DNA from 3 places in the Paenibacillus sp. OAE614 genome. Region 2 is predicted to be linked to each of the others. Evidence: riboswitches for the same ligand, from Rfam matches in the RefSeq annotation. Region 2 holds a riboswitch; each other region holds the start of a gene.
The links. A riboswitch is a leader RNA that binds a small molecule or an ion and turns the genes downstream of it on or off. The one in region 2 is predicted to bind cyclic di-AMP.

Region 1 (10,718 bases), 3.5 Mb from region 2:
ACGCGAACAACGCCTGATGGAACGGCGGAGATTCCGACGCTGGAGCAAATCAAAGGAATCCGGCATTTCGAGTTTCAGCTGGACGGGGACTCGCCGGCGTTACGGGCAGCCGCGGAGAACAGCTTGAACAAGCTGCGTCAAGAATTCCCGGATTATACATTCAACATTCGATTTGGGGTGAAATAACATGTCAATCAGCGTCATTATTGTGGACCCGGAGGACGAATTTGAACGGTCCTTTATGCTTCCAGTGGCGACGGAATCCTTTTTCCAGAAATATTGGGTGCCGGCGGTGGAAGAGTTGAACTTGCAGTGGGTCGCACTTTTTCAGGACGGTACGGACGTGGAGTCCGAGGACATCCCGGCTGTCTTGGGCGAAGTGTCCCAGCTTAAAGAATGGGCGCGAAGCCACATGCATGGGGACGACCTCGACCACATGTTACGCAGGCTCGAGCTGCTCGAGACGGAACTGCCGAAAGCGTACAGGCGCGGCGGAGCGGTTGTCTACATCGGTTAACATTGCCTGTTAACATCGGTGTATGAATGAAAGATTGTTTTAGTCTCATAAGAGGTGAGTGCGTTCAAGTCCGGGTTACACAGACACCGGGCTTGATTGCTTTTATCCGCGGTACGTGATGAAAAGGGAAAGGGGAGAGCGAAGTGAGGCACTCTTATCGAATGGACGAAGGGGCTTTTGTGCATCACTTGAACGAAGCTTATGGAATCGCTGCCCGGAGGCTTATTTTTATCCCTTATGGGGATTCGGCCTATTCTTACCGGGTGGAGGGAGAAAACGGGACGCGATACTATCTGAAACTGTTTGACCATAGCAATGACAGCCACCGCCAAGGCATCCTTCGGTGCAGCTGTTATGTGCCGTTTATGTGGGAATTGCATCAGACCGGCCACTTTGTGGAGCTGCCCTGTCCGCTCCGAACCTTAAGCGGTGCTTTTCTGCTTTCCCTTCCTGATTGCACAGCGGTGCTGTTTCAATTTATCGAAGGAGAAACCTGGGCTGAGGCTTACCCTTTTTCCAAGCATAACTTGGAGCGTGTTGGACGGCTGGCGGCGCGGATTCGGCAGTTGACTCCCTTTACTGCCACATCCGGCCTTTCGAGTGAAACGTATCACGTCTCCTTTTCCGAACATTTGATCCAATGCCTGAAGCAGCTTGAGCATCTTCAGCCCGGTGCAAGTCCCGCTAGCCAGCTGCTGCGTGAGCTTGTCATCCCTCAGCAAACGCGCATAACCGAGCTGCTGCACCAGATAATGGGTATTCGTGAGCGTCTCTTGCTTGATCCAGCCCCCAATGTGCTCTGCCACGGTGATCTGTGGGGAGGGAATCTAATGGAGACCGCGGACGGAAGGCTGATCGTCCTGGACTGGGAAGCGGCTATGCTTGCGCCACCAGAGCTGGATATCGTGGGGTATATCGGGGACGGACTGGGTCATTTCCTCACAGGGTATGAGCAGGAACTAGGACAACAGATGGAGCTGAACCCGGATTTGCTGCGTTATTATGCATACCGCCATCATTTGAGAAACCTGACCCATTGGTGCATGAATATTTTGCAGCGTGACCTGGAACCGGACCAGCTGGATAACGACATCGAAATGGTCCGGCATCACTGCTTGAACCGACTGGATACCGTAGAGGCTTCGCTGAGGAATGCGGCGGATCGAAATATATAGAGCCCGATATGATTTTAATAGCGTAAACAAGCGATAAGCACAGCTACAGCCAGAAATTAATAGATTGCCGCCATTGTAAGCGTTGACATGGAGTTCTTTTGAATTTTTTCATACGTATCTCAAACCGTTTGCTTCTTTACAGCAGGCATCTGGAAGGAGTAAGATTCAATTCGTAATCGTGAACTTGTGAACCTGAAACGTAATACTCCTTGATCGCTGAATTCTGAAATCAGGAGCGGGGGAACCAAAGGGAGGAAGTTAAGCCTTCGTCCCAGGGGTGAATCACTTGATGTTCATTTATTGAGTGTAGGGATACTTTCGGTCCCGAATCCGTCAGCTAACCTCGTAAGCGTTATGAAAGAGGGATTTGTCGTGCGCGTAAAGCCACGGGAAGGTCCAGCTTTCCTGCGGCTTTTTTTGTTGTGCCCAAAAAGGGTTGAGCACGTGTCTAACGGGTACATCATGAGCATTTCAACTCTAACACTGGCGGTGACAAACATTTTATGGCAGCATTGAAAAGACTTTTGATCGGACGGCCGCTGAAGTCTACCGAATTGGGAGAACAAAAACTGAATAAGAAAAAAGCTTTGGCCATTCTATCCTCCGATGCGCTGTCGTCCGTAGCGTATGGGCCGGAGCAAATTTTGCTGGTTCTGGTCACGGTCAGCACGGCGGCGTTCTGGTATTCGATACCTATCGGAATCGGCGTACTGATTTTGCTGGCTGCACTCATTTTATCCTACCGGCAGATCATCTTCGCTTATCCGCATGGCGGCGGCGCTTACGTCGTCTCCAAACAGAATCTGGGAATCTATCCCGGGCTGGTGGCCGGCGGATCGCTGCTGGTAGATTACATTTTGACTGTTGCGGTCAGCGTTTCGGCGGGCACGGACGCGCTGACTTCGGCGTTTCCGGCGCTGCATGAGCATACGGTGGGGATTGCCGTCACCTTCGTCATCCTCATTACGCTGCTGAATTTGCGGGGCGTCACTGAGTCCGCCTCCATCCTGGCTTATCCGGTGTATCTGTTCGCCTTCGCGCTGTTCATTTTGATCGGCGTTGGTATGTACAACATCGTGACCGGTCACGTTTCACCGCATTTGCATACGCCGGTCGGGACGCCGGTGGCGGGAATCAGCCTGTTCCTGCTCTTAAAAGCTTTTGCCTCGGGCAGCTCCGCCCTAACCGGGGTCGAAGCGATCTCGAACGCCATCCCGAACTTCAAAGATCCGGCCCCGAACAATGCGGCCAAAACCTTGATGGCAATGGGGATTCTGCTGGCTGTACTCTTCTCGGGCATCGTATTTCTTGCTTATTATTTGGGCATATCCCCGAATCCCCAGGAGACGGTCGTATCCCAGATTGCCAATCAGACGTTCGGACGGAATTTTATGTACTTTTTTATCCAGGGCACGACGGCACTCATCTTGATCCTGGCGGCCAATACCGGATATTCGGCGTTTCCGCTGCTGGCGGTCAATTTAGCCAAAGACCGGTTTATTCCCCGGATGTTTACCGTCCGCGGTGACCGTTTAGGCTATTCGAACGGAATCATCATTCTTGGCCTACTATCCATCGTGCTGATCGTCGCCTTCCACGGACAGACGGAACATTTGATCCCACTGTACGCGGTAGGGGTATTTATCCCCTTCACGCTCTCGCAAACGGGAATGATCGTCAAGTGGATCCGGGAAAAACCGCAGGGTTGGGTGACGAAGCTCGTCATCAATACGATCGGCGCGCTGATCAGCTTCACGGTGTCGGTGATGTTCTTTGCAACCAAGTTTGCGCAGATTTGGCCGGTACTGATCTTTTTGCCGCTGATCGTGTATCTGTTCCACCGGATCAAGAAGCATTATGAGGCGGTTGGCGAGCAGCTGCGGCTGTCGACGTGCGAGCCGGCGGTACCGATTGAAGGCAATGTGATCATTCTCCCCGTCTCGGGCATTACGCATGTCGTGGAGCATTCCCTGAATTATGCGAAGTCGCTGGCGGCGGATCAGATCATTGCGGTATATATTCCGTTTGAACGGGAAGAAGAGAACCGGTTTGAGGAAAAATGGCAAAAATGGCGGCCTGACGTGCGCCTTGTGACGCTGCATTCTCCATACCGGAGCATCATTCATCCGCTTAGCAAATTTATCGATACGGTGCACCGGAAAGCCAGCGAATCCAACTACCAGGTCACTGTGATTATTCCACAGTTTATTCCAAAGCGGAGCTGGCACAATCTGCTGCACAACCAGACGAGCTTGATGATCCGAACTTATCTTTTATTCCGCAAAGATGTTGTTGTGACAACGGTACCGTATCATTTAAAAAAATAGCGATGCATATGGTTCAATCCATTCGTAATCAGGCCCCAGCATCTGTGCCGGCGGTCTTTTTTTTGCGTAAAAGCAGCGGATATATATGAAGGGAAAGAGTAATCCCGTGGGAATAATGGCTTGAGCGTAATGACTTATGAGTAAGGGCTTATTTCCTGCAGAGTAGGGGATCCGTATTTTTTCACGATGTGCAGGGTGTCATAGTTTTAACGCAACAAAAATTCATCCATTGCGTCTAATCAACGTATATAGAACAGCAACAGGGGTGGAACAGATGAATGTGAAACTAATAACGATATTCGGTGCCGTACTCGGTTCTGTGCTCGTATGGGCAGGAAGCGCAGCTGCGGAAGAACGGTTTACCGATCTGCAGCACTCGAAGTGGGCGGAAGACGGCATCACCTATATGTCTGAACGGGGAACCGTCGCTGGATACGGTAACGGGAAGTTTATGCCTGAGAGACAAGTCACAAGAGCGCAAGCCGTCACTTTCATGGTGCGGGAACTCTATCCGCAGGAGCTGCAGCAAGAAGCGGGCGGCGGCATGACCTATACAGATGTGCCTAAGAACCATCCTTTTTATCTTGAAATTTCCATTGCCGCAAAACATGGGCTGGCCAGCGGATTTCCTGACAGCACATTCCATCCGGATGCTCCGATGAGCCGTGCTGAAACAGCGGCGTTTCTTACACGGGCCTATTCACTCGTAAAAGGCCAGCAACCCGTAACATTAACGGATACAGCAAAGCATTGGGCGGCAGCGCCTATTCTCATCATGAGCTCCAACGGATTGATCGGCGGATATTCAGATAGCACCTTTCGTCCGGACCGATCTGTGACGCGAGCGGAGTTTGCCGTATTTATGTCACGGGTCATTCGCTTCGAACGTCAAGGAGCCATTCAGGCACAGAATTGGGATAAGCTGATGTCCTACATGACGGTCAGCGAGCAGGTCGGCCAAATGCTCATGCCTGACATCAGGCAATGGAACGGGAAAGTGACGACTACGGTCAATGAAGGGGTCAAACGCAGCATCCATGATCAGGATTTGGGCGGACTTATTCTTTTCGATAAAAATATCGTAGATGCTCGTCAGGTCACCACTCTGACGCATGATCTGCAGATGGAAGCAGGCGACATTCCGCTGTTCCTTGGCATCGACCAGGAAGGCGGGGTCGTTAAACGAATCCCCGGGGGTACGAATCTACCGGGTCAAATGGCGCTGGGCGCAACCGGAGATACAACGCTCGCCGAAGCGGCCGGACGGCTGACCGGGGAGGAGCTAAAAGCGCTCGGGCTTCAGATCAATTTTGCGCCGGTGCTCGACATTAACAGCAATCCGGATAATCCGATTATCGGAATGCGGTCGTTTAGCTCGGATCCGGATTTGGTGACACGACTGGGTCTCGCAGAGATCCAAGGACTGCGGCAATCGGGAGTCATCGCGGCGGTCAAGCATTTTCCAGGCCATGGCGATACGGTAGTAGACTCCCACTTGGGAATGCCGGTGCTTTCGCATGATCGGGAGCGGCTAGATGCCGTTGAGCTCAAACCGTTTCGGTCTGCCATCGATAACGGAGTAGAGATGATCATGACCGCACATATTGCGTTTCCAGCAGTAGACAACGAACACGTCACATCACTTAAGGACGGAAGCAGCGTGCCGATTCCTGCTACGTTATCCAAGAAGGTGCTGACCGGGCTGCTCCGGGGGGAGCTTGGATATAAAGGCGTCATCATTTCCGATGCCTTCACGATGAATGCGATCGCGGAGCATTTTGGCGAAAATCAAGCGGTGGTACGTGCCGTTTCCGCAGGTGTGGATATCATCCTCATGCCGCAAGATCCGGCAGCCGCGCACCAAACGCTGGTGAACGCGGTGAAGAGCGGGGCGATACCGATCGAAACCATCCATTCGTCAGTGAAACGGATTTTGGAGCTGAAAGCAAAATACGGTTTGTTTGACCGCAGCGAAAGCCTTACGCAGCAATTGGCCGCTCTTAATGGTGTCATTGGTTCCGAGAAGCATCGTACAGTGGAGCGGGAAATCGCAGAGCGAGCGGTCACCTTGTTAGCCGGCCGTGACGGTGCGCAGCCGGATTCCATTCGTCAAGGCGATCGGGTTGCGATTGTCGCAGCCGATGAGGAGCAGGCGAAGCAGCTCGAGAGACAGCTGAAGCAAGCCGCAAATAACCTATCGCTTAAAACAGTAACAGCCCTAGTCGGTCAAGGAAAAACGAATGAGGCGCTTCAGGCGGTGGATCAGGCGGATTACGTCATCCTGGCTTCATATCAGTTCCGTAACGTGGCCAGTCAATTTGGCTGGGCCGATGATCAAACGTTGATCGATGAGATGAACAAACGTAACAAGCGTTATACACTGTTATCGCTGGGCAATCCATATGAGACGATCTACATTCAGAACATGCGTTCGGGGATAGCGGTTTACGGTAAGCAGGAGCCAAATACAGCCGCCGGGATCAAAGTGCTGCTAGGCCAACTGAAAGCCGGCGGGGTGCTGCCGGTGACAATTAAATAATTATTATTAAGATGGTGGTTATTGACCTAACCGGTTTTAAGTGGTTGGTTAAATAAGAACAACTTAGCAATATTAGCCGCGCATAAGCGCGGTTTTATTGTACTTTTTTAAGTGGACGGATATAAATGATCAGGCTCATTATTATAGGAACGATTTAGATAAGATGCTGTCTATAAGCAGTGCAAATCTATAATTTGGCGATTGTTCGATGACGTAAGATTTAAATTAAAAAGCTAAACCAACTGACACTAACACAAATGTACAATGAAGATCATTCGTAACGGAAATGATGAGTCTAATTGATAATAAGTATCTTATCGTGGAGCTTTTTGGAGCTCGGGTATAGAGGATGTGATGGAATAAGCGCCGCATACTGAGTAGTGACTAGTGACTAAGATGACTTGACTATTTAATGCAATTTTATAATTACGTAAAATAATAATTTGACGAATAAATATATATAAGTTATTCTGTACATAAGGAGGTTTAGCAATAAATGGATAAAAACACGAAGCTGCATTACATGAAACGCGTTGACGATAAATGTGCGGAGCTTCCTTGGTACGTGACCGAATACATCGATAGCCGCAAACGCAAGCTGTCGCACACGACGCTGCTGAATTACTGCCACGATTACCTTATCTTTTTTGATTGGCTTGTGGCCGAGAAACTGGCTGCGGATGATCGTAAAGACATTGAATTGAATGTTCTGGAATCACTGACCGTGCGCGAAGTCGAAAATTTTCTGTCATTTCTGGAGTATCAGCTGGGCAACAATAAATACACGATCAACCGGAAATTGTCGGCGTTAAAGTCGTTGTTTGATTACCTGCAGAACAAGGCTGAAACGTCGGACCTCAAGCCGTATATTCAACGAAATGTGATGGCCAAGATCGACTTTAATTCCATTAAGGAAAGCCAAGAAACCGTCGCGAACCGCATTGAGGGCAAAATTTTACGTGAAGACGATTTTGAGAAGTTCCGGCAGTTTGTGGCACATGATTTCGGTGAACTGAACAAAAGCAACAAACGTATGGTCCGGTTCCACGAATTTAACCGTGAGCGGGATACGGCCATCGTATCGCTGATCCTCGGGTCAGGATTGCGTTTATCCGAGGTAGCGGGAATCAATATTGAGGATTTGGATATGAACAAAGGCCAAGTGCGCGTGCTGCGTAAAGGCAACAAAGAACAATATGTATATTTTAGCCAGCAAGCCTTATTAGACCTGGAAAGCTACTTAAAAATTCGGGAAACGCGATATGTACCGGAAAAATCCGAAAATTTCTTATTTATAGCAGCGCCAATCGGCCGCAAAGGCAAAAGCCGGCGGTTAACACCAAGATCGATTGAAAAGCTGATCGAAAAATACGCTGCAGCGTTTGGTAAACCGGCATTGACTGTGCATTCCTTGAGGCATTCCTTTGCAACCCGCTACCACCTGGAGAACAACGACGTACCGAGGCTGAAGAACCAGCTGGGGCATTCATCGATCCAGACGACGATGATCTATACGCATTTAACGGATGAAGAGATGAGAAAAGCCGTTAACAATATGGATAAGTAAAGTAGAAAAATTGGCCGTCATCCGGACGTTTCCTTAATATATTTTCACAAAACTCGTATTTTGTACATATGTCGGGAATAATGGATCCGTTGTCCACTTTTGGGACACTCTATTGGTGTCGGAGGACAAGAACGGCCTCAAGCGTTGTTTTGCTTAAACGATATTTCCGCCATTGCTGATGGGCAGCGCCTTGAACCTGTCGAAGAAGTGTTCCCGACGACATTGATGGTTCGGCGAACCAGCTGATATGCTGTGCTAGGGAAAGTGTGGAAAAGATCGTGCTGAGGACAAACCAATCCTCTGCTCGATCTTTTCTGCTTTAATCTCTAATCGAGATCGTTACATCGCTAAATTGAGCACTGCCCTGATTGACAAACAAGCCAAGCTTCCCTTCAGGTATATCATACATCCTGGCGCTCATGGCTATGTTCTCATCCACGTAGATTTCGCATATCGATCCATCGATAAACACTTTGATTTCGTAAGGACGATCGGGAATCATCTCAATCGGCCGTTCCAGCTCTACTTCATACGGGAACGTCTTCCCGCCTTCTTCCGATTGCATGATATATCCTCGGAAGGTAATGCGGTCGCGCTGTGGCTCGAAGGTGACGTAATAGGCTTCATCCAAGGTATCCTCTGTCCGCAGCATGAACCCAATCCCCTGAGTTTGCTCGGAGAAAGAAATTGTAGCGGATATTTTGCATTGATCGGGCAAATCATCCCGGGTCATGCAGCCGGCAAACCCATACGGTGACGTACAGGAAAGTGAGCTACCCCTATGTTTCCAATCTCCTGCAATTTTATAGAAATGTACAATCAACGGCTTTGCGAATGCGGCATCCACGGTTTCCGGCACTTTTACACCAAGGGTCCCATCCGTACGCTGAACCATTTCATGTACAATCAGGTTCCCACCCCAATCCCATGTGTCGTAATCCTTGCCGCGAGACTTCGGCGGATTCCAGCTGAATAAATCGTCGTTTTTCGTTGGGTTCCACCCGAATAAAAAGCGTTTTTCCCCATCCGAAACAGACTTGGCTGCATAAAAGGCACGGCCGTCGAAGGTATCCTCCTTCGGGGTTATCCATGGTCCGTTTAAGGAACGGCTCATCCGGTAAAAGGTCGCAAAACGTCCCGTATAGGAGGAATAGATCAAATACCACCAATCCCCGATCCGGAACAAGTCGGGACATTCATGGGCACCCACGTGCAAATTCGGAGCATACAAAGGCTCGCGATACTCCCAGGTTTTAAGGTCTTTAGATGACAGCAGCGCAGTGCACCCTTTTCGGTTGGTTGGCCCTTTGGCCATCGCGGCAAGCAGCATCCAATATTGGCCTTCCTCTTCATTCCAAAGCACGAAAGGATCGCGCCAATCGGACAGTTCATAGATGCGGTCGTCCGCAGCAAAGGTATCTTCTGGAATGGGCTCCCAGGTCCCCAAGTCGCTGCTGATCGCATGGCAGACGAGCTGCTTTCCCGGAGGAAATATGCAGTAGAACATATGATAAATCCCGTCCACTTTCAGAATATGGCCGGTTCCGCCTTCAATCTTGCAAGCTCCATCTTCCCGGTAATTCACAAAGTCCTTTGTTCCTATAAGATACCAGCCGTGATCAAGTCCCTCCCGGTAGTTATCTCTCCAGCCGTGCAGATAAAACAGCTTAAACTCCCCGTCTTCATAATAAGGGATTATATCCCCTACCCAGGCATTCTCTGGCCGATAGAAAAATTCCCTCATCGTATTTCCTCCCCAAGTTTCAAGTGATCTAAGCGTTCAATCCATGGAACAGGCTTATAAGCATCGCTTGTCCCCCGCTCCTGATACCAGTAAACGGTGGCAGCATATAAACATTCGTTATTGAGGCCCCAATGATTCGCTTTGTATTTCTCGATAAATCCCTCAAAGGAGTGCATAAAAGGAACGTTGTCGCAAATATGAAATCGGTTGACGGAAGTGTGGCCGTTTGCATCCATTTCGATGAAGGGCTGACTTGCGAAAGCACTGTCAAACATCGGGAATGGCGGCTCGGCTGCCCAAGCGTAGCCTATGTAATCCTCGCTTCCGGTTCCGAATGTAGACGGAAAGGATTCACCATCCACAAAAAATTTCTCATCCCCTTCTCCCCACCACCAGTCAATGGTTTTTCGGTCCCATTGCCCGTACCACCAGGTTTCAGGCTCTTCATCTGGTTTCTCCCAGGTATTATAAACATGCAGGTGAACACCGCAGAATCTTCCCTGACCTTTCGCCAGCAGCAAAGGCCAATCCGGCCAGCGGTCTCCTCCTTCCTTAAACCGCTTCGTATCCAGATCCAGATATTCATCCCGATGCCATTTCGCATGAAAACGAAGAAGTTCATCCGTGTCAGACTTTGATAAAGGAGTAAACCGGATATCCGCCGTAATTTCGCATGCTTCCGTCCCATCATTCTCGATTTCGATTCTCGCACCTTCCGAAAAAGGCATGTACCAATTACTGTACATTTCATGTTCGTTCATCCCCAAGGGCAGAGACCTGTACGGCTTGATCCCTGGAGCGCTGCCAAAAAAATCACCCAGGGGTGCCCATACAGAAGGGATTTCCTCG
Region 2 (10,718 bases):
CATTTTTGCCCAGTACACCGAGAAGGCGCTGGAGAACGTACCGCCCAAAATTTTCACGATTCCTAGCGGCGTCGTCAGTGTCTACATTGATGAAGAATCCGGCAAGCTCGCCACAGCTGACTGTCCCCATAAGAAGCTTGAGGTATTCATTGCAGGTACGGAACCGACCGAATACTGCTCGCTTCACGGGGGGGAGAAGGAACAGCCGGACGTGAAGAACAAGGCCGAGGAACACTCCTGGTGGTCCGACTTTAAGCGGTGGCTGACCGACTAAACGCAGCGCGTTATAAAGGTACGGGGGCTAGACTAGGCTGAGTGCCGCCCGAAAACCATATTTGAAAAAGGGAGCCGGTAAAGCCGCTCCTTTTTTTTGCCTTCTATTGAAGTGCATCGGTTTGGCGGCCCCCTCTCCCAGGGAGCCCAATACACCGGACCAAGGATTCAAGTCATGCTTGCGGGGTTACCTTTTGCCTTTCGCACTGAATTCCGGTTATATATATAGAATGAACTAACCCGAAGAGGTGATCCTGATGATGAACCCGGGTAACGAGGGCGGCCGGCTGATCTCCCCCTCGCTTCTCGCCATGACCGCGCTGGAAGCCGCGCCCCGCCTGCTCGGCCAGACGCTGGTCCGGGAGACCGAAGACGGAGAAATCCGCTGCCGGATCGTGGAGACCGAGAGCTACGGCGGCGCCGAAGACAAAGGGAGCCATGCCTACGGCAACCGGCGCACCGCCCGGACCGAGACGATGTTTGCCGCCGGGGGCTTGGCCTACGTGTATTTAATTTACGGCATGTACCACTGCGTCAACGTTGTCGTCGGCGACGCGGACGACCCGCAGGCCGTGCTCATCCGGGCGGTGGAGCCGCTAAGCGGGCATGACGCCGAGCTGATGCGCCGGTACCGGGGCAGCGTCTCCGGCAAAGCCGCCAACTTGTGCAACGGCCCCGGCAAGCTGTGCCGCGCGCTGCGGATCGACCGCAGCCTGAACGGCTGCGCGCTCCGTCATGCCGACAGCCCGCTGCGGCTTGAATCCGGCGACCGGGCCGATGAGCTCCCGATCATCCAGTCTCCACGGATCAATATTGATTACGCGGAGGAGTACGCCCTCAAGCCGTGGCGGTTTTATATCGACGGCCATCCGTACGTGTCGGTCAAAGCCCCTGAGCCGCTGCCTTTTTCGCTAAGGGGTTAGTTCCGTGCTGTACACGAGTCCCTGTCCCTTCATGCCATGCAAAAAGGACCTGCCCTGCCGACAGATACGAAACACCGTCAGCAGAAAACAGGTCCTTTGTTCTTATAACGAGGAGAGCCCGCGATTTACGCTATACCTCCAGCGCCTTCTTCAGCTCATCCGGCGAAGCTTCCCACCACTGCTCATTATGCGACACCAGCAGGTTCTTCAGCAGCGTCTTTTCCTCAGATCCCAATTCGTCCAGCATAAATTTCCGCTTCAGCGCGGCATCCATCCGGTTCACGTGATCGGCAAGGATTTTCCAGCCCCGTCTCTCTTCTTCATCGATCCACATCTCACTGACCGTGGCACCGCCGTAGAATTGTCCATCCTCGTTCCGGTCCACCGCGACCCATACGATCCACACCTGGCGTCCGTTCGGGACTTCCTCCCGGTTCGGCGTAAAGCGAATGCGGCGCTCCGGCTTGCTCTTGGCGTGCATCGCTCCGATATCGATGACGGCTTCGCCGCGGTCGATAATGACCGGAGAAATGTTGTTCAGATCGATAGAACCTGCCCCAAAACCCATCTTGTGCTTGCTCTTGCCGCTGACGATATTCAGTGCGATGGGCTTCTTGCCTACCTGTTCCTTGTTGTCCATTTCCGATGTTCCTCCTATTTGAAAACAGAAACGCTGCGCTGCGCCTCCGCGATTTGTGGATACCCGTCCAACTTAATTTTATTTTAACTAATAATCGCTGGAAAGCCAACATATACATGCTGTAGATGCTTGTCAACGGGAGGTATTCGTATATGGCCCCAGCACGCGCCAAACTCGTCTTTTTATCCTTTCTCGTTCTTGTACTCCTGATTACGGGAACACTGTGGTTCGTCTTTAAGGATTCGCCCGAGTCCATGCCTTCCTACGCTCCGGATCAGGCCAAGCCTCCAGCGGCTTACAAGCCTCCGTCACCGATGGAGAGCGTCCAGCAGCCGACCGCGGAGGTGCTCAGCAAGCGGGTGGTGGAATATCACATCGATACGACCCTTGATCCGGACAGCCGGGTAATTAAAGGAACCCAGACCCTGACCTGGACCCATCCCGGCAAAAAAACGGTAAACGAGCTGTATTTTCACCTCTATCCGAACGCCTTCGCTTCCATGGATACGACATTTATGAAGGAATCCGGCGGGAAGCTGCGCAATGACACGATGCCTGCCGACGGCTTTGGGTCCATGACACTGACTGCAATGAAGACTGCCGACGGTCTGTCGCTGATGCACCGGATTCAATACGTGCAGCCAGATGACGGCAATACGAAGGACAAGACCTTGATGAAGGTGCGTCTTCCGCGGCCGGTGAAACCAGGCGAAAGCATCACGCTGACCATGCAATTCGAAGTCCAACTGCCCAAAATCTTCGCCCGAATGGGGACCGCCGGTAACTTTGTCATGGCCGGACAGTGGTTCCCCAAAATCGCCGTCTACGAGCCCATAGGAACGCGCGGCCGGACGAGCGAGGGCTGGGACCTGCACCAGTACCACGGAAATTCGGAATTCTACTCCGATTTCGGCATTTACAGCGTCCGCATTCACGTGCCGAAGAACTACACGGTGGCCGCAACCGGTTTCCCGGTGCAGAACTCACAAATCAAGAACGGCGAGAAGATCTATCAGTTCTACGCCGACGACGTACATGACTTTGCCTGGGCCGCATCCCCCGACTTTATCGTCGCCGAGGAGCCGTTCTCTTCAGCGGAGGTGCCCGGGGTCCGGATCAAGCTGTATCTCGATCCCGCCCACAAGGATTTGAAGGAGCGCTATTTCTACGCCGCCAAGGCCGCGCTTAAATATTTCAGCAAATGGTACGGGAAGTATCCGTATTCCACCCTGTCTATCGTCGTTCCGCCCGAAGCAGGCAACGGGGCAGGCGGCATGGAGTATCCAACGCTGATTACGGCCTTCGGGGCCAAGGACGACTCCCCGGGTTACGACCTCGAGCGGACCGTCATCCATGAAATCGGCCATCAGTACTTCTACGGCATGATCGCCAGCAACGAGTTCGAGGAGGCCTGGCTGGACGAAGGCTTCACCTCCTACGCTGAGGATAAGCTGATGGAGCAGGAATACGGCGTCATCCCCAATCTGCCGATCCAGTCCTCGCTCATCGCTTCGCCTGCGCCGCTGACCCAGGACGCCTGGAAATATACGTCGCAGAATCAATATGCGCTGAACGTGTATTACCGCGGCAAGATGGTCCTTAAAGAAATGGAGACGCTGACCGGCGCCCAGACCATGAAGAAAATCATGTCCACCTATGCGAAGAAATACCGTTTCGAACATCCTGCCACGGCTGATTTTCAAAAGGTGGTCGAGCAGGTAACCAGCAAGTCGTGGCAGACCTTCTTCGATCAATATGTATACGGCAGCCAAATGGCCGATTTTTCGGTCGACGAAATTACGGTGCGCAAGGATAAGGATTCGGCGCAGCCCCGGTACGATTCTTTGGTGAAGGTCAGCAAAAAGGGCGGCGATCTGCCGCAGGTGCCGATTCTGTTCACGTTTACGGACGGGCATCAGATCAAAAAGGTTTGGGACGTAAAAAACGCCAGCACCCAGTTCAAGCTGACATACAGCTCCCCGCTGGCCTGGGCCATGATCGATCCCGGCTATACGATCGTGCTGGAAAACAAACATGTGAACAACTACCTGAAGGCGGACATGGATCATAAAGTGCTCCTCCGCTGGAACGTAAGCATTACCAAGCTGATTGAAACCCTGCTTGGAAGTCTGTCCTGGTGAGGTGAGAGCAGTGAAATCCTATATTGTTAACGGTTGGAAAAGCGTCAAAGACCAATTTTATGTCATGATCATCATGTTCCTGTACCAGCTGCTCTGGGGCTACTTCCTGTACCGTCTGATCGATTCGGCGGTTGTGCCGCTGCTGATGCGGTATCCCGATCCCCCGCCGACCGAACTCAGCCAGGTCCTCTATTATGTGGAGGGACAAATGAGCTTGACCCAAAGCAGCACCGTGCATACCTATCTGTGGGTTCTCCTGGGAATGGTCGCCCTCCGCATGCTGCTGACCCCTTTTATCCACGCGGGCATCTTCTACGGCCTGCACCGGGAGCATCAGGGGGAACGCGGACTGTTTTTCTTCCAGGGTATGAAGCTGCACGGCAAAACGGTGTTTCTTTTTCACCTGATCGAATGGGTGCTTATCGCCGCTCCGTTATACTGGATGATCCCGAAGATGTATCCAATCCTGCTCAGCGCGATCCAAAACCATGCCCAGCTGCTTCACTGCATCCCGTACATTGCAGTCTGGCTTCTGTACTGCTACATCGTCCATCAGATGATTCTGTTCATGCAGTTTGGCAAAACCGGTGGAACCAGCATGTTCTCCTCGCTCTGGATCTGCCTGCGAAGCGCGCTGCCGGTCATCGGCATATCCGTTCTGCTGGGCGCGGTCAGCCTGCTCTTGTATGGCATTACCAGCAGTGTCTCTCTGATCTGGGCAGGGCTTGCCACTCTGATTATCCAGCAGGGCTATCATATGGTCAGCTGTATCTTTAAATTATGGAATATCTCCTCCCAATATGATTTGTGGCATCAGCAAATGAACCGTACGAAAAAAAATATTTCGGAATAGTTAAAATTTTGTCATCACTTTAATCCGCTGATAAAAGAAGAACCCCGTCTCTTTCTGTTGAAAAGAGGCGGGGTTTTTGTTGTAAAATGATTGTTAACCATTTGCCAAAGTATAAATCCTCTGTTAAAATAATCCGAGTACGAACTTAGTAACAACTTTGTAATCTTTGCTGTAACGATTTTGACTTTGCTGTAACTGATTTCATCATTTGTCCGTTCATTTGATTGGTATGTAGGATTATAGGTAACTTGTCAGCATGTCCATTTCCGGTGCAATCATCACGAGCCGAATTCCCAGGCACCAGGAAGCGGGGGATCCAATTTTGGGTGAATTGATCTCGCTACAGAGGGATCATAGGGGACCTTCTACCGAATCCTTAAGCTAACCTCGCAGGCATTGGAAGGGGTTTATTTTTTTGAAGAAGAAGTTGGCAGCCGCAGCGCTGGGCCTTACACTTGCGTTCTCCATGGGCACCGGCAGCGTATTTGCGGATTCATCTCTGAATCACATCGTTAACAACACGATCGGCGTTTCTTACAAAACCGGCGGGACAACTACGAACGGCTTCGATTGCTCCGGTTTTACCCGTTACGTGTACCAAAAGCTGGGGTTAACCCTCCCGCGTCAATCCGCTGCGCAGTATAAAACAGGTACCGCTGTTTCCAAAAGCCAGCTGAGAGCAGGAGACCTGGTTTTCTTTAACACCCTAGGCGCAGGCGTTTCCCATGTCGGCATTTACATCGGCAACGGAAAATTCGCGCACGCGTCCTCTTCGAAAGGCGTTACCATCAGCAAACTGAGCCAAAGCTACTACGCCAACCGCTACGTTGGCGCCAAACGGGTCATGAGTACGGCCAAATACCAAGCTGCGGTTTACAATTGATTATCTCTCGAAAACAATGCATATCCAGAACAACCCGCGCCGCTGATTTTTGCCGAAATCGCCCCGCGGGTTTGTTGTTACTTATTAGACGTAAGAACCACCGAAAAGGTAACAGCATTTCAAAAAAATTTTTTAAACGAGTAAATCCACGATTTTCTCCTGTTTTTTCCACCCTTGTCATTTCTTTTACCCACTCGTCCAACAAATAAACATCATTTCCTATAAATTTTCCTACAAATCTTCTTTTTCTGTTAGAAACAATTGCCAAAGTCCGATTCCTTTGTTACAATAGTCCCAGCGATAGTAACAACTTTGTAATCTTTACCTGACACAAAGTTGCGAACGAATAAGAAGTAACAGGGAATTATACATAGTGTAAAAAGTTCATGCCGAATTTCCTCACACTAAGGAAAGCGGGGGAACCAGTTATGGGTGAATTGATCTTGCTCCAGAGGGATCATAGGGGGCCTTCTACCGAATCCTTAAGCTAACCTCGCAGGCGCCGGAAGGGGTATTTTACTTGAAGAAGAAGCTTGCAGCAGCAGTCATGAGTTTCGCCATTGTGCTCACGGTCGGCACAGGAAGCGCTTTCGCAGATTCCAAGATGGATAAAGTGATCGACAGCGCGATCGGAACCAAGTACAGAACGGGCGGAACCACAACAAGCGGATTTGACTGCTCGGGATTTACAATGTACGTATTTGATCAATTGGGCATCGATCTGCCCCATCAGTCTGGTTCCCAGTTCAGCATGGGTTCGGCCGTATCCCGCAGTGATCTGAGAGCAGGCGACTTGGTATTCTTTAATACATCGGGAGCCGGAGTATCCCATGTCGGAATTTACGTCGGCGACGGAAAATTCGCACATGCCTCCACTTCTCGCGGTGTGATCATCAGCTCTCTGAGCGACAGCTACTACGTCAACCGCTACGTTGGCGCCAAACGAATCATGAGTACGGATAAATACAAAACCGCCGCCGTCGATTCCGAGGACGTAGATGACGTCCAGTAATGCAGGTAAAGCAAGGGTACGAGATCCCGTAGAATGAGATTTTTGCCGAAATCTCCTTTTGCGGGATTTTTTGCGGACAGAAATGGGTAACCTTTCCATCCCCGCCCGCTACTCCTCATTTACCCCGCTATTCCGAAATTAAACAGATATCTGGGACAATCCGGAATATTTTTTCTCTAATGTTCAAATCCTACAGGGAGGTCTGGAAGGGAGATCTGCACATGAACCTCCAACATGAGAGCTTCATGATCGTTCCCATGACCCGGGAGCATGCTGAGACCGTCTGCGGCTGGGTGTACGAACCTCCATACGATTTATACGGCTGGCTGCCGTGGGATCAGATGGAGGCGCTTGGCGTCGAATCTGGTGATCCTGAGGTGAGACAAAGCCAATATGTGTCCGTCCTGGATGCTGAACATACCTTGTGCGGGTTCGCGCAGTTCTTTCCCTTGGCAGGCGTGACCCGGCTTGGTGTTGGTATGCGGCCTGATTTATGCGGCCAGGGGCTGGGTAAGAGCTTTATGCAGGCTGTGGTCGGCGCAGCCCGTGAAAAACGGCCTGGGGACGAAATCGACCTTGAAGTGCATACATGGAATAAGCGGGCCATCCGGGCTTACGGGAAGTCGGGGTTTGTCATCGCTGATACCTACCCCAAGCTGACCCCTGAAGGTGAACAGCTGTTTCACTGTATGGTCTATGAAGGGATCTAACTTGAAAATTCCATCATCATAAAAATGGTACAAATTTGTGTATTTTTGGTGGCCCCAAGTTTGGATTCGTTTGCTTTTTTGACACAAACTATTTGATGTGATGGCTTGTTCCGTTATAATGAAGGAATGAAGAATGACAGTTTACATAGAAAGGACGAAAACGGATGCAAAAATGGATCATGAGCGGTGTATTAACGATCGCAGTGGTTATGGCAATTGTGCTCATGTTTACGCTTCCAGGCAAAGAGCAGGTGGCGGAAGAAGAGAAGCCGACCATGCCGGAAGTTACGATGGACGCCGCAGCGGCCGAATCTACGATTAAAGCACAGGGCTGCATTAGCTGTCACGGGGATCAGCTTCAGGGTGCCGTAGGCCCGAACCTTCAAAAGATCGGAAGCCAACTGTCCGCTGAAGAGATTTACACCATTATCACTAAAGGTAAAGGCGGCATGCCATCCTTTAAAGACAAGTTGAAAGCTGAAGAGATCGCCAATGTGGCCCAGTGGTTGGCTGAGAAGAAATAACGGTTGTAACGCATACAGAAACACGCTTTGGAAGAACGGGACGTTCATCGCAAAGCGTGTTTTTATTTGCTGCATTATTCTCGTTACCTTTTTTCGCCGGAACGCATTTTTTCGAACAGTTCGTTAAATTGGTGAGCCTCCTTGACATCCAGGGACGTAATCCCGCCTTCATCCCATGAAGTCAAACGCAGCGTCACATTTTTATAATCAATCGTAATAAAGGGGTGGTGGCCAAAAGCCTCTGAAATGGCCGCAACCTCATCCACAAAGGAAATGCCCTTCATGAAATTGGAGAAAACGTATTTGCGCACGATCCAGCGGCCCTCTTCAAGCTCCCAGCCTTCCAGCTTAGACAAATGCGTTTCTACTTCTTCTTGCGTATATACCATTCTTCCGTTCCTCCCTGAAACCTAACATCCCCGAGGTTCATCAGGATGTGTCATTAATGTATGCTCGGGCGAAAAACCTTTACCCATTGTATTCATCCCTGAATGTAATCATGCTTCTCCAAGGAGAGTACATACGAATAATATCTTACCATGGACAGGTTTAAAAAATCCATCCGGCCCCAGGGACTATATCAGTGAGACTACGGTCAGCTCCTCGTCGCCGATCAAGAGGTTGATCCGGTGATGGTCCTTGTCATACATCACGACACCGCTTCCAACGGTGATGACAGGTTCGGCTCCCAGCGCATAGAACAAATCCTCCGCCAGCGCCTCATGCACCTCACGCTTCTCTTCGATGCCCAGCTGCATCCAATCCTGCTCCGACATTTCAAAAAATAAATAACTGTCCGGAATTTCCCCGACAGCTGCCGTCAAATCGGTCAATATGCCGTCATAGTCACGACCATGCTTAACACCCATGCCATTCCCTCCATATCGAAGTTTAATTACTCATACGATCCATAAGCAGTTATTGTGAATGGTGAACGCCCTGCTCCATGCGCCCCTGTGTCAGGGTCTCTAGTGGGCCATTCGTCACCCGTTTGTGCTGTGATTATTCCCTTCAGGGTATGGTGCTCAGACTTGATTTTGTAGGACAGATGAACCTTGTCATTTCATTATACCGGAAAATATCCCTTAAAAAAAAAGAGAATGGTGTCGATAAATAATATAAACCGTTTTTTGTGAAAGCGACCATGTTGCATGGATGTAAACGCGGTCGATTCCGAAAGGATTCAATTCTATTTCTCATGGATGAGGTGTGCAATGGAAATTTCAACGATTGTTGGCCTGATACTCGGTGTGGTTGCAGTCCTAGTCGGCATGGTGCTGAAGGGCGCCCCGATCGTCAGCCTGCTGACGCCCGCCGCTTATGTCATTATTCTCGCCGGAACCGCCGCTACGCTGTTTATCGGCTTTCCGATGTCTGAGATCAAAAAGTTCCCGAAGCTGTTAAAAATGACCTTTGTCAAACAAAAACTCATGCAGCGTCAAGAGCTCATCACCCTGTTCATGGAGTGGGCCTCCATCACCCGCCGGGAAGGCCTTCTCGCTCTGGAGACCAAGGTCGAAGAAATCGACGACGCCTTCCTGCGCAACGGTATGCGCATGATTATCGACGGTAACGACCAGGAGTTCGTCCGCGACGTCTTGATGGAAGATATTGCGGCGACGGAAGAGCGTCATCGTGCAGGTGCCCTGCTCTTCTCCCAGGCCGGTATGTATGCTCCTTCCCTCGGGGTGCTTGGTGCCGTCGTCGGCCTGATCGCCGCTCTGACCAAGATGGAGAATATGGCCGAGCTGGCTCACGCGATTGGCGCGGCCTTTATTGCGACGCTGCTCGGTATTTTTACCGGCTATGTCCTGTGGCACCCGATCGCCAATAAGCTGAAACGCCTGTCCAAAAAAGAAGTGGAGCTCAAGCTCATGATGGTGGAAGGACTGCTGTCGATTCAATCCGGCGTATCCACCATTGCGATCAGCCAGAAGCTCTCCGTCTTCTTAACCCCTTCCGAGCGCGCTCAAATGAATGAGAAGGAGGATGGTTCAGGTGGCCAAGAAGACTAGACATGAACCGCATGAGGAGCATGCCGACGAATCCTGGCTTCTCCCCTATGCCGACCTGCTGACACTGCTGCTAGCCTTGTTTATCGTTCTCTATTCCATGAGCGCCACGGACGCCAAGAAATTTGAGGAAATGAGCCAGGCCTTCAACAATGCCCTCAGCACCGGAAACGGCGTGCTCAACTTCAGGTCGAATTTGCCGATGGATAAAAATATGGACCAGGGCAAAAAAGACTCCCAAGAGAGCATCGTCACGAATAACAATGACAAGAAACAGAAAGCCCAGCTGGCCAAGCAGGAACAGGAAGACCTGGAGAAGCTGAAGCAGCAGCTGGATCAATATATCAAGACGAACGGCCTGACGAACCAGCTGGATACCAAACTGAACCAATCGCAGCTTACGATCACGATCAGCGACAACGCCCTGTTTGCTTCAGGCAGCGCTCAGGTGAAGCCTGAGTCACGCCAGCTGGCGCTCGCCATCAGCAGCATGCTGCAGCAGTTCCCGACGTATGACGTCGTCGTGTCCGGTCATACGGACAATATGCCGATCTCGAACAGCGAGTACGCGTCCAACTGGGACCTGAGCTCCAACCGAGCGCTGAACTTCCTGAAGATTCTGCTCACCAACAAGCAGCTCGACCCGGCCAAGTTCACCTCCACCGCCTTCGGCGAGTTCCGGCCCGTGGCTTCCAACGATACCGCAGCCGGCCGTGCTAAAAACCGCCGCGTCGAGGTATCCATCAT
Region 3 (10,718 bases), 2.8 Mb from region 2:
CAATTTAAGGATGAAATGCAGCATCTCACGGAAATAAAAGTGCCGGTCGGCTGGAGAAATCAATACTGCGGCATCGAAAAGCTCGTTTACGACGGCATTCCGGTATATTTTCTCGATAACGAATACTATTTCGGACGGGACGGCGTGTACGGATACATGGACGACGGCGAACGCTTTGCCTTTTTCAACCGGGCCGTGCTTGAAGTGCTTCCGCTGATCGGTTCCGAGCCGGACGTGCTCCACTGCCATGACTGGCATACGGCGCTTATTCCGGTGCTGCTGCAGGCGCACTACCGCCATAACGAGTACTACCAGCACATCCGTACCGTGTTTACGATACATAATTTGCTGTACCAGGGAATTTATCCTTACGAGGTACTTGGCGAACTGCTGGAGCTGGGACACCAATATTTTACGCCGGAAGGCCTTGAGTTTTACGGAAACGTCAACTTTATGAAAGGCGGGATCGTGTACGCCGATCACGTGACGACGGTGAGTCCGACCTACGCCAGGGAGATTCAGACGGCCCATTACGGATACGGGTTGGAAGGGCTGCTGTATTCGCTCGGTGACCGGCTGAGCGGGATCGTAAACGGAGTGGATACGAAGAGCTACAATCCCGCTAACGATGCGAGCCTCTACGTAAAATACCGGTCGAACCTGGCGAAAAAGAGGGAAAACAAAGCGGGGCTCCAGCAGGAGCTCGGCTTGCCGGTTAAGCCGGACGTGCCGCTCATCGCAATGGTGACCCGGCTGGTGGAGTCCAAGGGACTGGATCTCGTGACGCGGGTGCTGGACGAGATGCTGGATCACGACGACTTCCAGTTCGTCTTGCTCGGCACGGGCGACTCCGTCTACGAGCATTGGTTCCGCGAAGCGGCAGGGCGGCATCCGGACAACATGTCGGCGCAGATTACGTTCAGCGACGCCCTGTCACGCAAAATATATGCAGGCAGCGACATGTTCCTCATGCCGTCGAAGTTCGAGCCATGCGGCATCAGCCAGCTGCTGGCGCTGCGGTACGGCAGCATCCCGATCGTTCGCGAGACCGGAGGGCTGAACGACACCGTGCAGTCTTACAACGAGTTTACGGGCGAGGGCAACGGTTTCAGCTTCACGGCGTTCAACGCCCACGATATGATGCATACGATCCGCCGTGCGGCAGCGTTTTACCAACAGCCGGAGCATTGGAGCAAAATCGTGAAAAACGCTTTTGCCGGGGATTACAGCTGGAACATGTCCGCCAAGGAATACATGGACATTTACGATCGCGTCACCGTTTGAGCAAACGGAACTGGTCCAGGCCGGCTCCGTGGTAATATTCACAGCTGCTAAAAATCCATTTGGAAAAAGCCTTCCGGAACTCCGGAAGGCTTTTCGTTATGAAGAAACCGATTTATTTGGTGAGATTTCGGTACAAAATCCGGTACCCGTAAGGGTCCAGACTGACGTTCATCGTTCCGTTCTGGGTAGGCACCTTGTCGCCCGATAAGGCGTCCTTCCAGTCGTTCGTAACCATCGGGTGGGACAGCACTTGCGGCTTGTCGGTGTTGTTCATCCAGATCGTGAAATGAACCCGGCTGTCCATTCGCTCGTAAATAATGTTGGGATTGCCCGGTTCCGCCTTCAAAAAGCGGAAGCGGCCTTCGCGGAGCGCTTTGTTCTTTTTGCGCAGACCGATGAGCAGCTTGTAAAAATCGTACAGCTCGCGGTCCTGCTTCTTCGGATCCCACTCCATGCATTTACGGCAGTCCGGATCGCCGCCTCCGGTAAGGCCCACCTCGTCGCCGTAGAAGATGCATGGCGTCCCCATAAACGTGAACAGGAAGACGACGGCCAGCTTCATCCGGCGCTTGTCGTTGCCGACACGCGTCAAGAGGCGCGGCGTATCATGGCTGCACAGCATGTTGAACACCACTTCGTTCGTCTGCTGCGGATAGCGCATCAGAATCGTGCCCATTTTGTTGGCGAACGTCAGTCCGTCCATGCCGCCGTTGAAAAACTCCAGCACCTTGTCGGCAAAAGGGTAGTTCATGACAGAGTCGAACTGGTCGCCCACCAGCCAGGCCAGGGAATCGCTCCACACTTCTCCGACGATATAGGCGTCCGGATTGGCGTTTTTGACGACCATGCGGAAGTCCCGCCAAAAATGGTGATCGACCTCATTTGCCACGTCCAGCCTCCAGCCGTCCAGCTTGATTTCCTTGATCCAGTACTCGGCAACGTCCAGCAAATACTGCTTCACCTCGGGATTGGCCGTGTTGAACTTCGGCATATTGCCGAAGAAGCCGAACGTGTCATACGTGGCGATCCCGTTCTCAACCCGTGCCGGAAACTGGTTGATATGAAACCAATCGGCATATTTGGACTTTTCCCCATGCTTGAGGACGTCCTGGAACGGTGGAAACTGTTCGCTGCAGTGGTTGAACACGGCATCGAGCATGACGCGGATTCCTTTGCTGTGACAGGCTTCCACGACCTGCTTGAGCAGCTCATTGTCCCCAAAATGCGGATCAACCTGCTTATAGTCGACAATGTCGTATTTATGGTTCGACGGCGACTTGAACAAAGGTGTGAAATATATCGCATTAATGCCCAGATCGAGTAGGTCGTCCAAATGATCCAGGACGCCCTGCAGGTCGCCGCCGAAGAAATTGTCCGTTGTCGGCTGTCCTCCCCAAGGCTGTGTCCCTTTCGGATCATTGCTTGGATCCCCGTTCGCAAATCGTTCGGGCATAATTTGGTAAAAAATAGCATCCTTTGCCCAATCCGGCACCTTAAACACGTCGATCTCATGTATGTAAGAAAATTCGTAATAGCCGCCCGTCGGCGCCGGACAATTTCGGTACAGCCCGTTGTCGAGCATGTAAATCGTTTCTTTGCCGGAAGTGATCCGGAACGCATAGCTAAGACGCTTGTATTTAGGCAGCACGGCAGCTTCCCAATAATCGAACATATCGTCGGTCGCGGCTTTTTCCATCGTAATTTCAAAATAGGTCGAATCCCAGTCGTATTTGTCTCCGGTCATCGCAACCACCGTATCCACGTCGTTTCGTTTGGTGCGGACACGCAGATGTATCGTCTTCGGATCGTACGCATAGGCCCATTTGTCCCGGGGGACATGGTATAAAGCTTCCAGCAGCATGACTACACCTCCACTAAATATCTAGCTATTTAATACCTCATTCCCGGAATGATGAACCATGGCTGCCGCCTTAATCTGACGTTTCGGTGAACTTTTTGCGTAGGAGTCCCCAATGCGTGTAATTACATAATAAGAAGCTTTTCTTTCAAAGGGTGCAGGTTTTTGAAGGGATTTATGCATCGATATTAGGAAGGAGACGGGCTTTGAAACGGTAAATACATATTTATTCCGAAAAAGAGGGGGAGGTGACTAAAAGAAACAATAGAACTAGGAATAAATGGAATTAAACAGCTATAATCCGCATTATTCTGGCTATTTTGAAATGTATTGACCACTGTATGAAAATGTCATTGCATAATCATGCATTTTTATTGTATGATTAGAACCGTGGTTTTTCGGGCTGGGCCGGATACGGATCATGCCTTTGAACAACAATAAGTATCATTGAAATGGACAGGAGAGATAGATATGAAAAAATGGGGTATTCTAACGGCATGCATTCTGCTGGCAGGCTCCCTGCTTGCCGGATGCGGAAGCAAACCTTCGACTGAGGGCGGCACGGCAGCGGGCGAACAGCCGGCCAGCGGCAAGACAATCGTGCTTGGAACAAGCGCGGACTTCCCGCCGTACGAATTTCATAAAATGGTGAACGGCAAGGACCAAATCGTCGGATTCGATATCGAAATCGCCAAGGAAATCGCCAAAGACATGGGAGCGCAGCTTGAAGTCAAGGACATGAGCTTTGATGCGCTTCTCGGCGAGCTGTCCACCGGCCGCGTAGATTTTGTCATTTCCGGGCTTACACCAAACGAAGAACGCAAGAAACAAATCGATTTTTCGAACAACTACTATAAGGCGGAGCAGGCCGTTGTCGTCAGAGAGGCTGACAAAGACAAATACAGCACGATGAAAGCTCTGGAAGGAGCTTCGCTCGGCATTCAGAAGGGTTCGATCCAGGAGGACATCGCCAAGACGATTCCGGGGGCGAAGATCACCGGTCTGGGCAAAATTTCCGACATCGTGCTGCAGCTGAATTCGAACCGCGTGGATGCCTCCATCATGGAGAAGCCGGTTGCCGAAGCATACATCAAGAACGTCAATGGTCTGGTAATTGCGGATGCGGTTCCTGATTATAAGGAAGACGGCTACGCGATCGGGATCAAAAAAGGCAACACCGAGCTCGTGAACCAAATCAACAAAACGCTGGACCGTCTGAAATCCGAAAACAAGATTGAGCAGTACGTCGCCGAAGCGAGCGATTTGGCTGCACAGAAATAGAGGTTAAGCTGTCAGTTCTCATTTTATACATCGGATAAAAATAGCGAAGCGAATTCGCTATTTTTTCTGTTCAATGATGGGTACCTTGTTTCTAATATGTCCCGATCTGTTGTATACAGGGAAAGGATGGGACAGGCAGGTATGATGACAAAGGAGGTTCTTGGGTCTTTATGAATATGTTCTCCGTTTTTTGGGATTACCGGACGTATTTTGCGACAGGTATCCAGTATACACTGCTCCTGGCGGCCATTGGCGTCATATGCGGCTTCGTGCTGGGCATTATTATATCCTTGATGCGGATGTCCCGCTTGTGGCTGCCGAAGCTAATCGGTTCGGTATGGGTGGAAGTTCTCCGCGGTACCCCGATGGTTGTTCAGCTGTTTATTATTCACTACGGCCTTGTGGCCTTCGGGGTCAAATTTACGCCTATCGAGTCCGGTGCAATTACGCTGTCCATTAACAGCTCCGCGTACCTTGCGGAAGTGTTCCGTGCCGGAATCCAGGGGGTGGACCGGGGCCAGTCGGAAGCGGCCCGTTCCCTGGGAATGACGCGCAGCATGACGATGCGGTACATCGTGCTGCCCCAAGCTGTAAAAAGCGTGCTGCCGGCCATCGGCAATGAGTTTATTACGATTATCAAGGAATCATCCATCGTATCGTTTATCGGTGTCACCGACTTGATGTACCAGTCGGGGGCTATCCAAGGGATTACGTATGATTACCTCAGTCCGCTGCTGGTCATTGCAGCCATCTACTTCATTATGACGTTTACCTTATCCAAGCTGCTGGGGGCATTTGAAAGGAGGCTGAATACCGATGATCAGCGTTAAAGATTTGCGCAAATCGTTCGGCAAGCTGGAGATTCTGAAAGGGATCGACATCGACATCGCCAAAGGCGAGGTCGTCGTCGTGATCGGCCCCAGCGGCTCGGGAAAAAGTACCTTTCTCCGCTGTTTGAATCTGCTCGAAACCCCGACAGGGGGGCAGATCACGTTTGAAGGCGAGCCGATTACGGACAAACGCCATAACATCAATGCCACACGCGAAAAAATGGGCATGGTGTTCCAGCATTTCAATCTGTTCCCGCATAAATCGGTGCTGCAGAACCTCATGCTGGCCCCGGTTAAGGTGAAAAAGCAGCCGCCGGCCGAGGCGGAACGCATTGCCCTCGACCTGCTGCGCACGGTCGGATTATCCGACAAGAGGGATGCATATCCGTCCCAGCTGTCAGGCGGGCAGAAGCAGCGGATTGCCATCGCGCGGGCGCTGGCCATGCAGCCCCACGTCATGCTCTTTGACGAGCCGACTTCGGCGCTGGACCCGGAAATGGTCGGCGAGGTGCTGGAGGTCATGAAGAAGCTCGCAGAGGGAGGCATGACGATGGTCATCGTAACCCATGAAATGGGGTTTGCCCGGGAAGTCGGCGACCGGATCGTCTTTATGGACGGCGGACAAATCGTCGAGCAGGGGACGCCTGCAGAAGTATTTGGTAACCCGCAAAACAGCCGCACGAAAGATTTTCTGAGCAAGGTCCTTTGACAAAGAGCCTGCATCTACAAATGATAAAGCCCTGGACGAGAATATTACTCATCCAGGGCTTTTTATGTACCTTTTCATGAATAAATTGTTAAAATGAATGAAGATGTTGTAACTTTTTTAAAAGGAATTGAGCCGTTACTCCCTTGCTTAAGTCAGCTAACAACTCTAAATAAAGCCTGATAATTCAAGGGTTTTGGATTGGTAACATTTTCATGCGCACAGGTTACAAAATTGTGATATATTTGTTGAGCCGAAACTTTTAAGGTAAAGTGCGGGGGATGTAATTTGTGTACATAGTACGCTTGGGGTGAATCGCACCAACAGGGCGTAGGGTTGTCTCCTCAATCCGAATCCGACAGCTAACTTCGCAGGCATCACGACTTAAGGAGGAACCATGAAAAGATTTAAAGGAATCAAGACACTTGCAGCCATCATCGGCATTTCTCTGGCGGTACAAGCGGTACCCACGTTTGCGGACTCGGTCCATGTAGCGAAGGATGGAGACACCTTCTATACACTATCTAAACAATATGGTGTTAATTTGAATCAGCTAATGAATGCAAATCCGAACGTAGAAGCAACCAATATTTATCCAGGCCTGAAATTAAATGTTCCCGGAGCAAGCACAGCCAAGGCATTTGCCGCAGAGGACAGCGGCTCCATCATCACGGCAGCTTCCTTGAACGTCAATGGCGATGACAAAGTTGTGGAAGCATGGGGTAAAACCTTCAATTACTCCAAAACACTCGACGTCCGAGCTACGGCTTATTCTTCTGCCGCTAGCGAAAACGGCAAGTGGGGCGCAGTGGACTACTTCGGCAACCCGCTGAAGCTGGGAACGATCGCGGTTGACCCTTCCGTTATCCCGTTGGGAACGAAAGTGCTCGTTACCGGTCACAGCTTCCAAGGCCTTCCGAAGAAAGCCTTCGTAGCGACAGCTAAGGATACCGGCAGCGCGATTAAGGGTAAACGCATCGACATTTTCGTGCCGGGCAGCCCGGAAAGCGTTAGTGCCTTCGGGTTCCAGGACGTTGAGCTGTTTTTCATTAAATAGTCAATGCTATTCATAATAACACGGAAAAACCGGCTTTTGTACTCAAGCCGGTTTTTTTGTACGCTCAGCGCGTTACTTGTCTTTTGGAACGTGAAGTAACCTCGGCAGCGTGACAAATGAATAGCCTTTATTTTTCAAGGTCCGAATAATGTCCGGAAGGGCATCGATCGTACCACTGAGGTTGGACGTGGTTCCACCTCCCGCATGCTGAAGAATGATCGAGCCTTGCCCAACGGTGGACAGCACGTTGCGCTTGACCGCCTCCTTGCCGATTCCTTTCCAATCCAGCGAATCGACGTTCCAGTTTACGATTTTGTAGCCCTGCTGTTTGGCCCAGCGTAGTTGGCGTTCCGTGATGTCTCCATAAGGCGGCCTGATCAGCTTGGGCTTATAGCCGACGATGCCGTAAAGCGTGTTCTCCGTCCGCTTAATCTCGGCTACATATTCGTCCATCTCCAATTTGTGAAACACCGGATGATTATAGGAGTGGTTTCCGATCACATGTCCTTCACGGACGATGCGCTCGACCAGCTCGGGATGCTTCTTCGCCCGGCTGCCCATCACAAAAAAGGTGGCTTTAATATGATGGGCTTTGAGCACATCCAGGATCTGAGGAGTAAACCTGGGATCCGGCACGTCATCAAAGGTTAGGGCTACCTCTTTGACGCGCGGACCGTGAATTTTGAACGTTTCGGGATATTTTTTGATCAGCTGGCCGAGCGTAAGGATCTGCTGTTCCTTCCGCTTTTCTTTCGCCTCCCGGCTGCTGGTTTCCCGTGCAGGTTCGGAACCTGACGGATGTTCCGGGGGTTCACCGCCTTGAGCGGCGGCTGCCGGCCACCCGGACTGCCAAGGACAGATCAACAACAAGATCAGCAGGGAAGACAGCAATGTGCATAACAGCTTCTTTTTCATCCGTCTCGACTCCTTTCCACCGCGGACAAACAGCGAAAACATGATTATCCTTGTTATGTCCATAAGTTGATGCAATTATGTTGCTTTTAATCAGATGATGGGCCACATTTTCATATCGTTCGGCAAAGCGTGTATAATAGAACTGATGGATTACGGTCGCTGCACGTTGGCCGTAACCGCGAGGTATGGACATGAGCGGCGGCGCTGCAATCATATAACCCTGTTGTCATATAGGCTTAATCACATACACCATAAAGGAGACACGAAGCAATGGCAGATCTATTTACACCTTATGTACTTAAAGGATTATCTCTGAAAAACCGGATTGTTATGCCTCCGATGTGCCAATATTCGGTACAGGCTGAGGACGGGATCCCTAACAATTGGCATTATGTCCATTATGTATCCCGCGCAGTCGGCGGAGCCGGATTGATTATCGTAGAGATGACGGGGGTTCACCCCGACGGACGGATTACGAACCGAGATACGGGAATATGGGATGACGGGCAGATCCCTGCTTACCGCAAAATCGTCGACGAAGTGCACGCCTATGGCGCAAGGATCGGCATCCAGCTGGGCCATGCCGGCCGCAAGGCGGAGGACGCGAACCCGCCTGTAGCTCCATCGGCCATCCGTTTTGACGAGAAATATAAAATTCCGAGAGCTTTGTCCACCGAAGAGGCCCAGAGTTTGGTTACCGCCTATGGGGAAGCGGCCCGGCGCGCGGTGGAAGCCGGCTTTGATACCGTGGAGATACACGGCGCTCACGGCTATTTAATCCATCAGTTCCATTCTCCGCTGACCAACCGAAGAGACGATGCGTATGGAAAAGACCTGGCTTTGTTCGGAGAAGAAGTCGTTAAAGCCGTCAAGAAGGCGGTCCCTGAAGACATGCCTGTTCTGATGAGAGTGTCTGCCAAGGAGTACGTGGACGGCGGTTATGACGTCGATTACTGCGCGGAAATCTGCCAACGATACCGGGATGCGGGCGTGGACGTATTTCATATTTCCTCCGGCGGTGAAGGTCATATCGGATCGAACGGCGGACCGAAGGCCGGCTCGGGGTACCAGGTGGAATTGGCGGAGCAAATGAAGGCAAAGCTGGATGTGCCGGTAATCGCTGTCGGCCGCTTGGAAAATTACGAGGAAGCGCAGCAGGTGGTGCTGGAAGGAAAGGCGGATCTGGTCGCAGTCGGCAGAGGCATGCTGAAGGATCCTTACTGGGCGCTCCATGCTGCCCAAGAGCTGAACGGAGAACAGAAAATCCCGAAACAGTATTTGCGCGCTTTTTAACGAGGCATTGCGGAAATGAAGCTAATCAAGCATTCACAACAAAACGCTGGAGTCAGATCGGTCGGATCGGCTCCCGCGTTTTTTAAACGGTAAACATAGCCTTGAATGAAGGCTCGTTTCTGCTATATTATGGAAGATGAACAAAGCCGAAAAAAATTTTGGCGATTTTTGAAACGGTCCTAAAACTGCTGCGTAAAAGAGTATCAAGAAGAACACATTAACCTTTCAGGAGGAACAAGAAACCATGGCTATTTTCAAAAGACTGCGCGATTTAACAATGTCCAATATTAATGCGATTATCGATAAGGCAGAAGACCCGATCAAGATGACGGATCAGTATATCCGCGATATGACCGAAGATTTGGAAGATGCGGAGAAGGCTGTAGCCGCTCAAATCGCCATCGAGAAAAAATTCAAGCAGCTGTACGAAGAGCAGCAGGCGCTCGTTGAGAAGCGTACCCAGCAGGCACACACCGCAGCCCAGGCACAGAACGTTGAGCTGGCCCGCCGTGCGCTGGAAGAGAAAAAATCGGCTGAGCAGAAAATGAACGAATACAAAGCAAGCTACGACCAGAACAAGGCTTCGGCCGACAATCTCCGTGCCAAGCTTGAGGAAATGCGCAAGCAGCTCACCGAAATGAAGAACAAAAGAGAGACGCTGGTAGCCCGCTACAATGCGGCCAAAGCGCAAACCGAAATCAACAAGGCGATGAACGGCTTCAGCACCGATTCTGCGACGAACGGCATGAAGCGGATGGAAGAGAAGATGCTGCAGATGGAGGCGCAAGCCGAGGCCAGCAACGAAATGTCCGCCAAAGGAAAATCGCTCGACGATGAGTTCGAACAGCTCGGCAAGGACAAAGAAGTTGAAGATGAGCTGGCAGCGCTCATGAAGCAGTACGAGAACAAATAATCTGCCATAAACCGGGTATGATGAATAGCGAAGGGGAACATTTGTCATATTTCTCCTTCGCTTTTATTATGTATGAGTGAGACGTTGAGAAGATGTGGAGGCTAAGGTAGATGGATTTTAATATCATTAAAGGGATTCTGGTATGGACAGGTTCCGGGGCGATCCTGCTCTTTATTTTGATGTTTGTGGATTCGCTGTTTACCAAGTACAAAGATTTTGAAGAAGTGAAGGCGGGCAACATGGCGGTCACCTCGCGCCTGGTCATCAAGCTGCTGTCCCAGGGTTACATTCTGTCCGTTTCGATTCGGACCTCGAATAACCTGCTGGAAGCGCTGGTTGTATCGATCGTCTCCTTCTTGATCTTACTCGTGCTGGAAGCGATCGTGCGCGTCTTGATGAGATGGTGGGCAAAGCTTGATCTGGATACAGGTACACAGCAGGGCAAAGTGGGTTACGGCCTGTTTGCCGGTACGATCCATTTGGTGGGCGCCCTCATCATTACCGCCTGCCTGTAGCACGACCCCAATATATATTAAAGTTTGATTACCTAAGGAGTTATAGCATATGAGTGTATTTAAAAG

Region 1: another riboswitch for cyclic di-AMP. It lies ahead of ABIE48_RS14910 (APC family permease); the one in region 2 lies ahead of ABIE48_RS31130 (C40 family peptidase).
Region 3: another riboswitch for cyclic di-AMP. It lies ahead of ABIE48_RS18430 (3D domain-containing protein); the one in region 2 lies ahead of ABIE48_RS31130 (C40 family peptidase).

What each region holds. Positions count from the first base shown of each region.
Region 1 is NZ_JBEPOD010000001.1:3,241,494-3,252,211, forward strand. Features, by position in the region: gene ABIE48_RS14895 (PrsW family glutamic-type intramembrane protease) at 1-186, shown strand, start outside; gene ABIE48_RS14900 (hypothetical protein) at 188-517, shown strand; gene ABIE48_RS14905 (phosphotransferase enzyme family protein) at 661-1,692, shown strand; cyclic di-AMP (ydaO/yuaA leader) riboswitch at 1,897-2,060, shown strand; gene ABIE48_RS14910 (APC family permease) at 2,196-4,019, shown strand; gene ABIE48_RS14915 (glycoside hydrolase family 3 N-terminal domain-containing protein) at 4,294-6,558, shown strand; gene xerS (tyrosine recombinase XerS) at 7,055-8,125, shown strand; gene ABIE48_RS14925 (GH32 C-terminal domain-containing protein) at 8,445-9,869, opposite strand; gene ABIE48_RS14930 (glycoside hydrolase family 172 protein) at 9,866-10,718, opposite strand, start outside.
Region 2 is NZ_JBEPOD010000001.1:6,788,943-6,799,660, forward strand. Features, by position in the region: gene ABIE48_RS31100 (PBP1A family penicillin-binding protein) at 1-274, shown strand, start outside; gene ABIE48_RS31105 (DNA-3-methyladenine glycosylase) at 531-1,196, shown strand; gene ABIE48_RS31110 (YwhD family protein) at 1,327-1,836, opposite strand; gene ABIE48_RS31115 (M1 family metallopeptidase) at 1,989-3,977, shown strand; gene ABIE48_RS31120 (hypothetical protein) at 3,988-4,830, shown strand; cyclic di-AMP (ydaO/yuaA leader) riboswitch at 5,104-5,241, shown strand; gene ABIE48_RS31125 (C40 family peptidase) at 5,246-5,713, shown strand; cyclic di-AMP (ydaO/yuaA leader) riboswitch at 6,091-6,230, shown strand; gene ABIE48_RS31130 (C40 family peptidase) at 6,234-6,725, shown strand; gene ABIE48_RS31135 (GNAT family N-acetyltransferase) at 6,947-7,435, shown strand; gene ABIE48_RS31140 (c-type cytochrome) at 7,600-7,959, shown strand; gene ABIE48_RS31145 (4a-hydroxytetrahydrobiopterin dehydratase) at 8,043-8,348, opposite strand; gene ABIE48_RS31150 (hypothetical protein) at 8,535-8,828, opposite strand; gene motA (flagellar motor stator protein MotA) at 9,174-9,974, shown strand; gene motB (flagellar motor protein MotB) at 9,958-10,718, shown strand, end outside.
Region 3 is NZ_JBEPOD010000001.1:4,022,170-4,032,887, reverse strand. Features, by position in the region: gene glgA (glycogen synthase GlgA) at 1-1,284, shown strand, start outside; gene ABIE48_RS18450 (alpha-glycosidase) at 1,397-3,145, opposite strand; gene ABIE48_RS18445 (transporter substrate-binding domain-containing protein) at 3,614-4,423, shown strand; gene ABIE48_RS18440 (amino acid ABC transporter permease) at 4,594-5,253, shown strand; gene ABIE48_RS18435 (amino acid ABC transporter ATP-binding protein) at 5,240-5,962, shown strand; cyclic di-AMP (ydaO/yuaA leader) riboswitch at 6,201-6,353, shown strand; gene ABIE48_RS18430 (3D domain-containing protein) at 6,357-7,016, shown strand; gene ABIE48_RS18425 (polysaccharide deacetylase family protein) at 7,089-7,931, opposite strand; gene ABIE48_RS18420 (NADH:flavin oxidoreductase/NADH oxidase) at 8,202-9,224, shown strand; gene ABIE48_RS18415 (PspA/IM30 family protein) at 9,469-10,137, shown strand; gene ABIE48_RS18410 (DUF350 domain-containing protein) at 10,248-10,652, shown strand; gene ABIE48_RS18405 (DUF4178 domain-containing protein) at 10,702-10,718, shown strand, end outside.